DNA from 2 places in the Pseudarthrobacter lactosi genome. Region 2 is predicted to be linked to the other one. Evidence: riboswitches for the same ligand, from Rfam matches in the RefSeq annotation. Region 2 holds a riboswitch; the other holds the start of a gene.
The links. A riboswitch is a leader RNA that binds a small molecule or an ion and turns the genes downstream of it on or off. The one in region 2 is predicted to bind glycine.
Positions count from the first base shown of each region.

Region 1: another riboswitch for glycine. It lies ahead of gcvP (aminomethyl-transferring glycine dehydrogenase); the one in region 2 lies ahead of gcvP (aminomethyl-transferring glycine dehydrogenase).

Region 1 is NZ_JBVAYS010000001.1:1,817,397-1,822,820, forward strand. Features, by position in the region: gene gcvP (aminomethyl-transferring glycine dehydrogenase) at 1-2,134, opposite strand, end outside; glycine riboswitch at 2,296-2,393, opposite strand; gene ACZY0Q_RS08400 (hypothetical protein) at 3,012-3,173, shown strand; gene ACZY0Q_RS08405 (DUF305 domain-containing protein) at 3,876-4,505, shown strand; gene ACZY0Q_RS08410 (F510_1955 family glycosylhydrolase) at 4,590-5,424, shown strand, end outside.
Region 2 is NZ_JBVAYS010000002.1:20,658-26,081, reverse strand. Features, by position in the region: gene gcvP (aminomethyl-transferring glycine dehydrogenase) at 1-2,654, opposite strand, end outside; glycine riboswitch at 2,706-2,851, opposite strand; glycine riboswitch at 2,853-2,950, opposite strand; gene ACZY0Q_RS10035 (TetR/AcrR family transcriptional regulator) at 3,045-3,584, opposite strand; gene ACZY0Q_RS10030 (MFS transporter) at 3,651-5,237, shown strand; gene ACZY0Q_RS10025 (Dps family protein) at 5,334-5,424, opposite strand, start outside.

The sequences.
Region 1 (5,424 bases), on a different contig from region 2:
CAACACCCGGTCCGCCGCCACCGTGGGGGATGCAGAAGGTCTTGTGCAGGTTCAGGTGCGAGACGTCGCCGCCGAACTTGCCCGGCTGCGCCAGACCGACGAGCGCGTTCAGGTTGGCGCCATCCACGTAGACCTGGCCGCCGGCCGCGTGCACGGCGTCGCAGATTTCGGTCACGTCGGCGTCGTAGACGCCGTGGGTGGAAGGGTAGGTGATCATGATGGCCGAAAGGACGTCCCTGTGGGCCTCGATCTTGGCGTACAGGTCAGCGTGATCGATGCTGCCGTCCGCAGCTGTGGCAACAACAACAACCTTCATTCCGGCGAGGACGGCCGAGGCGGCGTTGGTACCGTGGGCCGAGGCCGGGATCAGGCAGACCGTGCGCTGGTCATCACCGCGGGAGAGGTGGTAGCCGCGGATCGCCAGCAGGCCGGCGAGCTCGCCCTGGGAACCCGCGTTCGGCTGCAGGGACACCTGGTCGTAGCCGGTGATTTCCGCGAGGTCAGCTTCCAGCCCGCCGATGAGCTCGCGCCAGCCCACGGTCTGGGAGTCCGGGGCGAACGGGTGGATGGAGGCGAACTCCGGCCAGGAAATGGCTTCCATCTCCGCCGTGGCGTTCAGCTTCATGGTGCACGAACCCAACGGGATCATGGTCCGGTCCAGCGCCAGGTCCCGGTCGCTCAGCCTGCGGATGTAACGCAGCAGCTGGGTTTCGGAACGGTGCGTGTTGAACACCGGGTGCTGCAGGTACTCGGAGGAACGGAGGACCGATTCGGGCAGCTCAAAGCCCTTCGCGTCCACCACGGGACCGGCACCGAAGGCGACGGCAATCGCGGAGAGGACATCCGTCGTCGTGGTTTCATCAGCGGAGACGCCGATGGTGTCCTCGTCGATGCGGCGCAGGTTGATCCCGCGTGCTTCGGCGGCGGCGATGACCTTGGCGGCCTTGCCCGGGACGCGGACGGTGACGGTGTCGAAGAAGGTCTCGGTGACCAGTTCGCGGCCGGCGACCTTCAGCGTGGTGGCCAGCGTGCGGGCGTTGTGGTGGACGCGCTCGGCGATTGCCTTGAGGCCGTCGGGGCCGTGGTAGACGGCGTAGAAGGAGGAGACGATGGCCAGCAGCGCCTGCGCGGTGCAGATGTTGGACGTGGCCTTCTCACGGCGGATGTGCTGCTCACGGGTCTGCAGCGCCAAACGGTAGGCCGGGACCCCGGCGTTGTCCTTGGAGACACCGACGAGGCGGCCGGGCATGGACCGCTCCAGGCCCTTCGCCACCGCCATGTACGCCGCGTGCGGGCCGCCGAAGAACAACGGCACCCCAAACCTCTGGGTGGAGCCGACGGCGATATCCGCGCCCTGCTCCCCCGGAGGGGTGATCAGCGTCAAGGCCAACAGGTCAGCAGCAACCGTCACGAGCGCGCCGCGCTCCTTGGCTGCGGCGATGACGTCGGCGTGGTTGAAGACCCGGCCGGACACGCCGGGCTGCTGCAGGACAATGCCGTTGATGACACCCTCGGGCAGGCCCGTCGACAGGTCAGCGACCTCCACCTCGAAACCGAGGGCCTCGGCGCGGCCCTTCACGATCGCGATGGTCTGCGGCAGGCAATCGGCATCCAGGACCGTCTTGCCGTCGCGGGCGTCCTTGTTCTTGTTCGCCCGGCGCATCATCAGCACGGCCTCGGCCACGGCGGTGGCCTCATCCAGCAGCGAGGCGTTCGCGATCGGCAGGCCCACGAGGTCCTGGACCATGGTCTGGAAGTTCAGCAAAGCCTCGAGCCGGCCCTGCGAAATCTCCGGCTGATACGGCGTGTACGCGGTGTACCAGGCCGGGGCCTCGAGGATGTTGCGGCGGATCACCGCGGGCGTGACGGTGTCGTAGTAGCCCTGGCCGATCATCTGCACGGCCGTCTTGTTCTTCGACGCGAGCTTGCGGAGTTCGGCAAGGACCTCAACCTCGCTGAGGGCGTCCTTGAGGGCCAGCGGCTTGGCCTGGCGGATGGAGTCGGGGACGGCAACGTCCACGAGGCCGTCGACGCTGTCATAGCCAACGGCTTTGAGCATGGTGTCGATATCGGCCTGGCGGCGGGCACCGATATGCCGATCCGCGAAGGTGGTTGGTGCTGACTGAACGGTCATGAAGGAACTCCATAATTCAGGTGGCGTGCTGGGTACGCCACATTGATTCGGGTTCCTCCCCGCTCTGTATTGGACCTGAGAGTTTCCGCACCCCCATTGCTTTCGCAGGGTGGCGCTTGCACCGTCGGTGAGCCCGTTGCCGGACTACTTTCCAGAGTTGCCTAACCGCGGCGGTACGTGGGCCTGAGAGATTCCCGGAGAGGATTTGCTCCTACGGCGCCTGCTGAACGTACCGGCAGGACTCTCCCGCCGCAGATCAAAAGCATGTGCCACTTCATCAGTGACACGTCTCACAGGTTAGCCCGATTCCGGGCCGCGTGCAAGATTTCGAGTGGCAACGGCGTCGCATCACCATCGATTGCTCCGTAGGGGCCCTTCTGAACCCTCAAAACGGCCCCTACGGAGCAATCGATGAGAAATCGGGGTCTGGCGTGGGAAGACGACCGCTGGTAGCTTGCGCCGGTTCGCGGCCGGTCGATGTCAGGACGCTGGCTTCCAGATGTCCAACTCAGCCCAGTTGGCGGGAAATCCCATGCTCACGCTCGGAGAGATGAGTTGCGACCCGTCTGGCGCTCGAAGCTCAATGTCGAGTTTTCTGACCTGAGTCTTGAAAGTCAGATGCCAGCCAGAGCCGCTCGTGTGTGACCGGAGCATGAACGCCAGAGTGGCCGCATAAATATAAAGCCTCTGATGCGGTTTGGGCGTGGCCGTGAAGCTTGGCTCGAGCAGGTGTGCAAGCAAGTCACCATCTGTCTCGTGTGCCTTGAGCGAGAGCGCTCGTTTGAAAGCTCGGTTGAAGAGACGAGAGCCGTGCGCGCAGGCATGTCGAAAGTCGACCAGTATTGCACCAAAGGGTCGAGGATGGACGAACCCGAACATGCGGGCCACCGTCCCCCTGGCCGCCGGTGTTCTTGCCTTCGCCGGGGTCGTACTGTCCCCGGCAGCCGGCGCTGTGCTGATGTCCGTGTCCACGATCGTGGTGGCCCTGAACGCCCAGCTGCTGCGGAGGGTGAAACTCAATCCCGCCCAGGTACGTTGAACCAGAAATGCTGACCGGCAGGAAAACTCCTGCCGGTAGGCTTAAAGCTTCGAACCTGCACGGAAGGGAGGAATCGTTATGACCGCACCATCCCGTGGTCCCCTCACCGCGTTCCTCCTACGTGCAGGATTTTTGACTGCGGCCCTGGCCATCATCGCCGGCATCTTCGGCATGCACATCATGACAGGGGCGCACCATATAAGTGCCGCGCACAGCATGCCGGCAGCAGTCGGCGGCGAGTCAACGATACACATGCCAAGCATTCCCGCCGGCCACTCCCATGCAACAGGGGCGTCGCCGGACGGGAGGGCAGTTACTCAAGCAGTAACTGGATCGTCGTCTTCGTGTGCCCCTGCAGGTTCCTGCCCCGAGATGTCCGCCGGGGGCAATGCCTGCGTGCTGTCCCCGGGGAACACGTCGCTGTCAGCCCCTGCGCCTGGAACAGCACCCCACGCGTTACCGGACTTAGGGGTCGCGGCTGCGGCCAGCAGGAACTATTCCTATTCGCCGGGTAGCCCCTCCCCTGGTGACCTCTGTATCAGCCGGACGTAAATTGCTCGACGGCGCCGTGTTCTTCCCGGCGCACCATCCAGTCATACGGCACGCATGAAACAGGCCCGCCCCAGGGGCGCGGCCGTCACTGCACGCAAACCGAAAGGCGCGCCACGCGCCCGCTGATACTTTTTGAGGACCCTGATTTTCATGAAAAAGATCCTGACCATTTCCGCTGCCGCCATTGCCGCAGCAATGGCCCTCGCCGGATGCTCCGCCGGACCGGAAGCCGGAAGTTCGGCGACCGGCAGCATGCCCGGAACGAACCACGGCAGCTCCAGCTCAGCCCCGGCAACTTCGGCAGCAGCCTCGGCTGACTTCAACGACGCTGACAGCATATTCGCGCAGATGATGATCCCCCACCATGCCCAGGCCGTGTCCATGAGCGACGTCATGCTCAAGAAGGAAGGCATTCCCGCCGCGGTAACCGATCTGGCCACCAAGATCAAGGCCGCCCAGGGACCGGAGATTGAGGAGATGACCGGCTGGCTTGAGAACTGGGGACAGCCCACCGAAATGCCAACCGGCATGGCCCCTGGACACAGCATGTCCGGGATGACGGGCGAGGAAGACATGGCCAAACTCGAGGCCGCCCAGGGCTCCGAGGCCGCCAAACTGTTCCTCACCCAGATGATCGCCCACCACGAAGGCGCCGTCATGATGGCCAAGACCGAGACCACCGACGGCAAGAACGCTGACGCGGTCCAGCTCAGCAAGGACATCGTCAGTTCCCAGGAAGCCGAAATCCAGGAAATGAAAGACCTGCTGGCCACCCTGTAGCCAGCACACCACGGCACCGGCCCCGCCCCCTAAGGGTCGGTGCCTCCCCCCATACACATTTCCCGGATCACTCTGGAGTTCCCCGTGCCCCTGCAATTTATGAACCGAGGACGTCCCGACGCTGGGCTCACCGCGGCCGCCGCCCTCTTACTTACCTTGTCCGCCTGTTCCTCCGGCTCAACCACCGGCACCCAACCGTCCACAGCGGCCGCCGGTTTCCCCAGCTCCCACGTCCACGGGCTAAGCGTGAACCGCGAAACCGATCAGGTCCTGTTGGCCACCCATGAAGGCCTGTTCAACGTCGCCAAGTCACCCGCCACCAAAATCGGGGAGACCAACGACCTGATGGGGTTCACCGCCGCCGCCGACCAGGGCGTCTTTTACGCCTCCGGGCACCCGGGCCCCGGCTCGGATCTGCCCAACCCCATGGGCCTGATCAAATCTGTGGACGGCGGTAAGACCTGGGAGCAGCTGTCCCGCCAGGGTGAATCGGACTTCCATGCCCTCACGGCAACCAAATCCGGAATCGTCGCCTACGACGGGACACTGCTGACCAGCCCCGACGGGAAATCCTGGTCACCTGCCACGGCCGGGTTCGTTCCCGCCGTTCTGGCAGGCACCCCGGAAAGTGAAACCGTCCTCGCCACCACCCAGGACGGGCTCCAGCGCTCCACCGACGGCGGGAAAACCTGGAAACTGAACACCACAGCCCCGATCATGCAATTCGTTGCGTTCGCCAGCGGCACCGAAGTCGTCGGCATCGAGCCCAACGGTTCAGTCCACTATTCAACCGACGCGGGGAGTACCTGGATCCAGACAGGCCATATCGATGGACAGGTCCAGGCGATAACCGCTGTGAAGAAGACAGTAGGCAAACCATGGATCTGGGCAGCCACCACTGAAGGACTCCTCGTATCCG
Region 2 (5,424 bases):
ACGCTGAAGTCACCGTTGGCCACCTGGTCGATTTCCTTGCGGATGGTGATCATCGCATCGATGAACCGGTCGATCTCCACGAGGTCCTCGGACTCCGTCGGTTCCACCATCAACGTGCCGGCCACCGGGAACGCCAGCGTGGGGGCGTGGAACCCGTAGTCGATCAGGCGCTTGGCCACGTCTTCCGCGGTGACGCCGGTCCTGGCCGTCAGCTCGCGCAGGTCCAGGATGCACTCGTGCGCCACGAGTCCGCCTTCACCGGTGTAGAGGACAGGGAAGTACTTGTTCAGCCGCGCCGCAACGTAGTTCGCCGCCAGCAGTGCCGACTTCGTCGCCTCGGTCAGGCCTTCGGCGCCCATGAGCTTCACGTACGCCCAGGAGATCGGCAGGACGCCTGCGGAGCCGTAGTTGGAGGCGCTGATGGCCACGCCGTGGCCGGCTTCGTGGGCTGCCTTGTTGGCGTCACCGGGCATAAAGGGTGCCAGGTGGGCCTTCGCTGCGACCGGGCCAACACCGGGTCCGCCGCCGCCGTGCGGGATGCAGAAGGTCTTGTGCAGGTTCAGGTGCGAGACGTCGCCGCCGAACTTGCCCGGCTGTGCCAGGCCCACGAGGGCGTTGAGGTTGGCGCCGTCCACGTAGACCTGGCCGCCGGCCGCGTGCACGGCGTCGCAGATTTCGGTCACGTCCGCGTCGTAGACACCGTGCGTGGAGGGGTAGGTGATCATGATGGCCGAGAGGACGTCCTTGTTCGCCTCGATCTTGGCGTTCAGGTCCTTGTGGTCGATGCTGCCGTCCGCAGCGGTAGCGACAACAACCACCTTCATGCCGGCCAGGACGGCGGAGGCGGCGTTGGTGCCGTGGGCCGAGGCCGGGATCAGGCAGACCGTGCGCTGGTCATCGCCGCGGGAGAGGTGGTAGCCGCGGATCGCCAGCAGGCCCGCGAGCTCGCCCTGGGAACCGGCGTTCGGCTGCAGGGACACCTGGTCGTAGCCGGTGATTTCCGCGAGGTCAGACTCCAGCCCGCCGATAAGTTCGCGCCAGCCTACGGTCTGTGAGTCCGGGGCGAACGGGTGGATCGAGGCGAACTCCGGCCAGGAAATGGCTTCCATCTCCGCGGTGGCGTTCAGCTTCATGGTGCACGAACCCAGCGGGATCATGGTCCGGTCCAGCGCAAGGTCCCGATCCGAAAGCCTGCGGATGTAGCGCAGCAGCTGGGTCTCGGAACGGTGCGTGTTGAACACCGGATGCTGCAAGTACTCGGAGGATCGTTCGACGGCGGTATCCAGTGCAAACTGGGTGTCTGTGCCGGCGGCCAAGTCCACCACGGCGGCGCCGAAGACGTCCAGGACACCGGCGACGATGGCCGGGGTTGTGGTTTCGTCGGCCGAGACGCCGATGGTGTCGCCGTCGATGTGGCGCAGGTTGATGCCCTTGGCTTCGGCGGCGGCCACAAGAGCCGCGGCCTTGCTGGGCACGGAAACCGTGACGGTATCAAAGAAGCATGTGTGCAGGACGTCCAGGCCGGCCGCCTTCAGCGATGCGGCGATGGTTGCAGCGTGGCTGTGGGTGGTCTCGGCGATTGCCTTGAGGCCGTCGGCGCCGTGGTAAACGGCGTAGAAGGAGGAAACGATGGCCAGCAGCGCCTGCGCGGTGCAGATATTGGACGTGGCCTTCTCCCGGCGGATGTGCTGCTCACGGGTCTGCAGCGCCAGACGGTACGCGGGGACACCGGCGTTGTCCTTCGAGACACCGACCAGGCGGCCCGGCATGGACCGCTCCAGGCCCTTCGCCACCGCCATGTACGCCGCGTGCGGGCCGCCGAAGAACAGCGGCACCCCGAAACGCTGGGTGGAGCCGACGGCGATATCCGCGCCCTGCTCCCCAGGAGGGGTGATCAGCGTCAACGCCAACAGGTCAGCAGCAACCGTCACCAGCGCGCCGCGCTCCTTCGCAGCCGCGATGATGTCGGCGTGGTTGAAGACCCGACCGGACACGCCGGGCTGCTGCAGGACGATGCCGTTGATAACGCCCTCGGGCAGGCCCGTGGACAGGTCAGCGACCTCCACCTCAAACCCGAGCGCCTCGGCCCGGCCCTTGACGATCGCGATGGTCTGCGGCAGGCAATCGGCATCCAGGACCGTCTTGCCGTCCCGGGCGTCCTTGTTCTTGTTGGCCCGGCGCATCATCAGCACCGCCTCGGCCACGGCGGTGGCTTCATCCAGCAGCGAGGCGTTCGCGATGGGCAGGCCCACGAGATCCTGGACCATGGTCTGGAAATTCAGGAGCGCCTCGAGCCGGCCCTGCGAGATTTCGGGCTGGTACGGGGTGTACGCGGTGTACCAGGCCGGGGCTTCGAGGATGTTCCGGCGGATCACCGCGGGCGTCACGGTGTCGTAATAGCCCTGGCCGATCATCTGCACGGCCGTCTTGTTCTTCGCCGCAAGCTTCCGGAGTTCGGCAAGGACCTCAACCTCACTCAGGGCGTCCTTGAGGGCCAGCGGCTGGGCCTGGCGGATGGAGTCGGGAACGGCGGTGTCCACCAGTGCGTCCACAGTGCCGTAGCCCACAGCCTTGAGCATGGAGTCGATATCGGCCTGGCGGCGGGCGCCAATATGCCGGTCAACGAAAGTGGCCGAGGCCGAATTAACACTCACAAGGAACTCCATTACTAAGGCGGCGCAAGGTACGCCACATCGACTCGGGTTCCTCCCCGCTCTGTCTGGGACCTGAGAGTTTCCGCGCAGCCTGCTTCCGCTAGGCTGCGCTTGCACCGTCGGTGGGCACAGCGGTCCTGACATTCCGGAGTGATCCGGGACGCTTCAGGCGTACGGCCTGCCACTTTCCAGAGTTGCCTGGCCGCGGCGGTACGTGGGCCTGAGAGATTCCTGGGGAGGATTTGCTCCTACGGCGCCTGTTGCACCTACTAACAGAACTCTCCCGCCGCAGATCAAAGGCATATTCAGATGTCGTGCCGGCCACAGATGGCCGCCACGAGGTCCAATTCTCCTACGCCCCGCGCCGCCGGGCAAATGGGGTCGTCAGGTTCAGCCGCGCAGCCGCTCCACGGCGGCGAGAAGCTCCTCGACGTCTCCATGGCGGCCCCGGCCGTCCCCGGTGGTGCCGCTTTCCCACATGGCGTTGAAATACAACCCGTCCCCCATATACAGCACGGCTTTCGCCATGGCCGGACCGACGTCGGCCGCGATCAGGTCCAACCACTGCTGCTGGATGGCGGCAAAGCGACGCCGGGCCTCTTCATGGGCCACTTCGGCCAGCCGCGTGGCGGCCACGAAAGAGCGGTCCATCGGCGTATCGGACCAGACCGAGGAACGGATGAAGTAGGTGGCTGCACCTTCGGCTGCTGCCGCCATCAGTGCCAGGTCCTCGGCGGCCAGTCGGTCCAACCGTTCCAGTACCGCAGCGATCAGCGCTTCCTTGTTGGGGAAATGGTAGAGCAATCCACCCTTGGACACGCCGGCCCGCTTGGCCACGGCGTCCAATGTGGCAGCCCGCTCCCCCACATCGATCAGGAGTTCTTCAAAAGCATCAAGGACTGCATCGCGTGCGACGGGATTTCTGGCCATGGCTTCAATCATGCCCGCTCCGGGTCCGGTTTCTTAACTATACCGTCTGGACGGTATAGTTATTACATGACGTTGTCCGCACAGTCCAACCAGACCACCCGAAGCACCTCCGCGACCGCAGCCGAGGTCCAGCCGTCAGGGCCCGCCAAGGCGCCCTGGCGCGACTGGCTCGCGCTGGCCCTGCTGATGTTTCCGGTGCTCCTGGTTGCGGTGGACAACACCGCGCTGACGTTTGCGCTTCCGGCCATCGCGAGCAGCTTGGAAACGACCGGAGTCCAGCTGCTGTGGATTGTGGACGCCTATCCCCTGGTACTTGCCGGATTGCTGGTTGCCATGGGCAGCCTGGGCGACCGGATCGGGCGCCGACGGCTGCTGCTGACCGGCAGCGTTGGATTCGCGGCGGTCTCAGCAGCAACAGCGTTTGCCCCCAGCGCGGAGTGGCTGATAGCCGGACGGGCGTCGCTGGGATTCTTCGGCGCCATGCTGATGCCCTCAACCCTGTCGCTGATCCGCAACATTTTTCCGGACCCGAACCGGCGCCGGCTGGCCGTAGCCATCTGGGCAGCCGGCTTCTCCGGCGGGGCCGCCCTGGGTCCCATCTTTGGGGGCTGGCTGGTGGAGCAGTTCTGGTGGGGCGCCATCCTGCTGGTCGCCGTGCCCATCATGCTGCCCCTGCTGGCGTTTGGTCCGGCGTTCATCCCGGAATCAAAGGATCCGCGGCCCGGACGGGTGGACGTGCCCAGCATCGCCCTGTCCCTGCTGGTTATGGTGCCCGTTGTGTACGGGATCAAGGAACTGGCGACAGAAGGTTTCGGGGCCGCTCCGTTGGGGCTTGTTGTCTTTGGCCTGGCCATGGGGGTCGTCTTTGTCCGCCGCCAGCACCGGCTGGCCAGCCCCCTGCTGGACATGTCCCTGTTCGGCAACCGGGTGTTCAGCACCGCCATCACGGCAAACGTGCTGGCCCTGTTTTCCTTCAACGGCTTCATTCTCTTCCTCGCACAGCACCTGCAGCTCCTGGACGGGATGACACCGTCGGCCGCCGGAATAGCAATGATCCCGGCCCTGGTGGCCACGGTGCTGGCCGGCCTGGCAGTGGTGCCGCTGGTCCGGAAAGTGCGTCCGGGCTTTGTGGTGGCGGGTGGCCTGGCACTGAGTGCCACCGGCTACGGAATCGCGGTCTTTGGTGATCACGGCTCCGGCCCGGCCCTCCTGCTGGCCGCGCTGCTGATCCTCGCACTGGGGGTGGGCACGGCGGAGACCATTTCCAATGACCTCATCCTGGGCTCCGTGCCAGCAGAGAAGTCAGGAGCGGCGGCCGCCATTTCGGAGACGGGCTATGAGGTGGGGTCCCTGCTGGGGACTGCAGTGCTGGGCTCCATCCTGACCGCTTCCTACCAGCGGAATCTCCTGCTGCCGGCCGGGGTGGAAGAAACGGCGTCAGGCACTGCCGTGCACCAGGCCGGCGAAACTTTGGCAGGCGCAGTGGAGCTGGCCACCAGCCTGCCTGCGCCGCTGGCTGAAGCGCTCCGCGGTGCAGCTCGCCTGGCGTTTGATTCGGGCGTCCACACCACTGCGGCAATTGCGCTGGTACTGATGGCGAGCGCGGCAGTCCTCGCCGCCGTCGTACTCCGGAAAGTTCCGACGGCGGACTAGGGCACCGCCGCCCGCAAGCCAGCGAGCGCACAAGGGCGCCCGGCGTCGGAAGTCATTCCGGCGCCGGGCGCTTGTGGCCTCACTATCGGCCGGAGCCTACTTGGCGTCAGGGGCGGTGACGCTGGCGGAGGCCTTCATGGTCTCGGCGTTCACCATCCACGCATACTGTTCCAGCTTGGCAATGAAT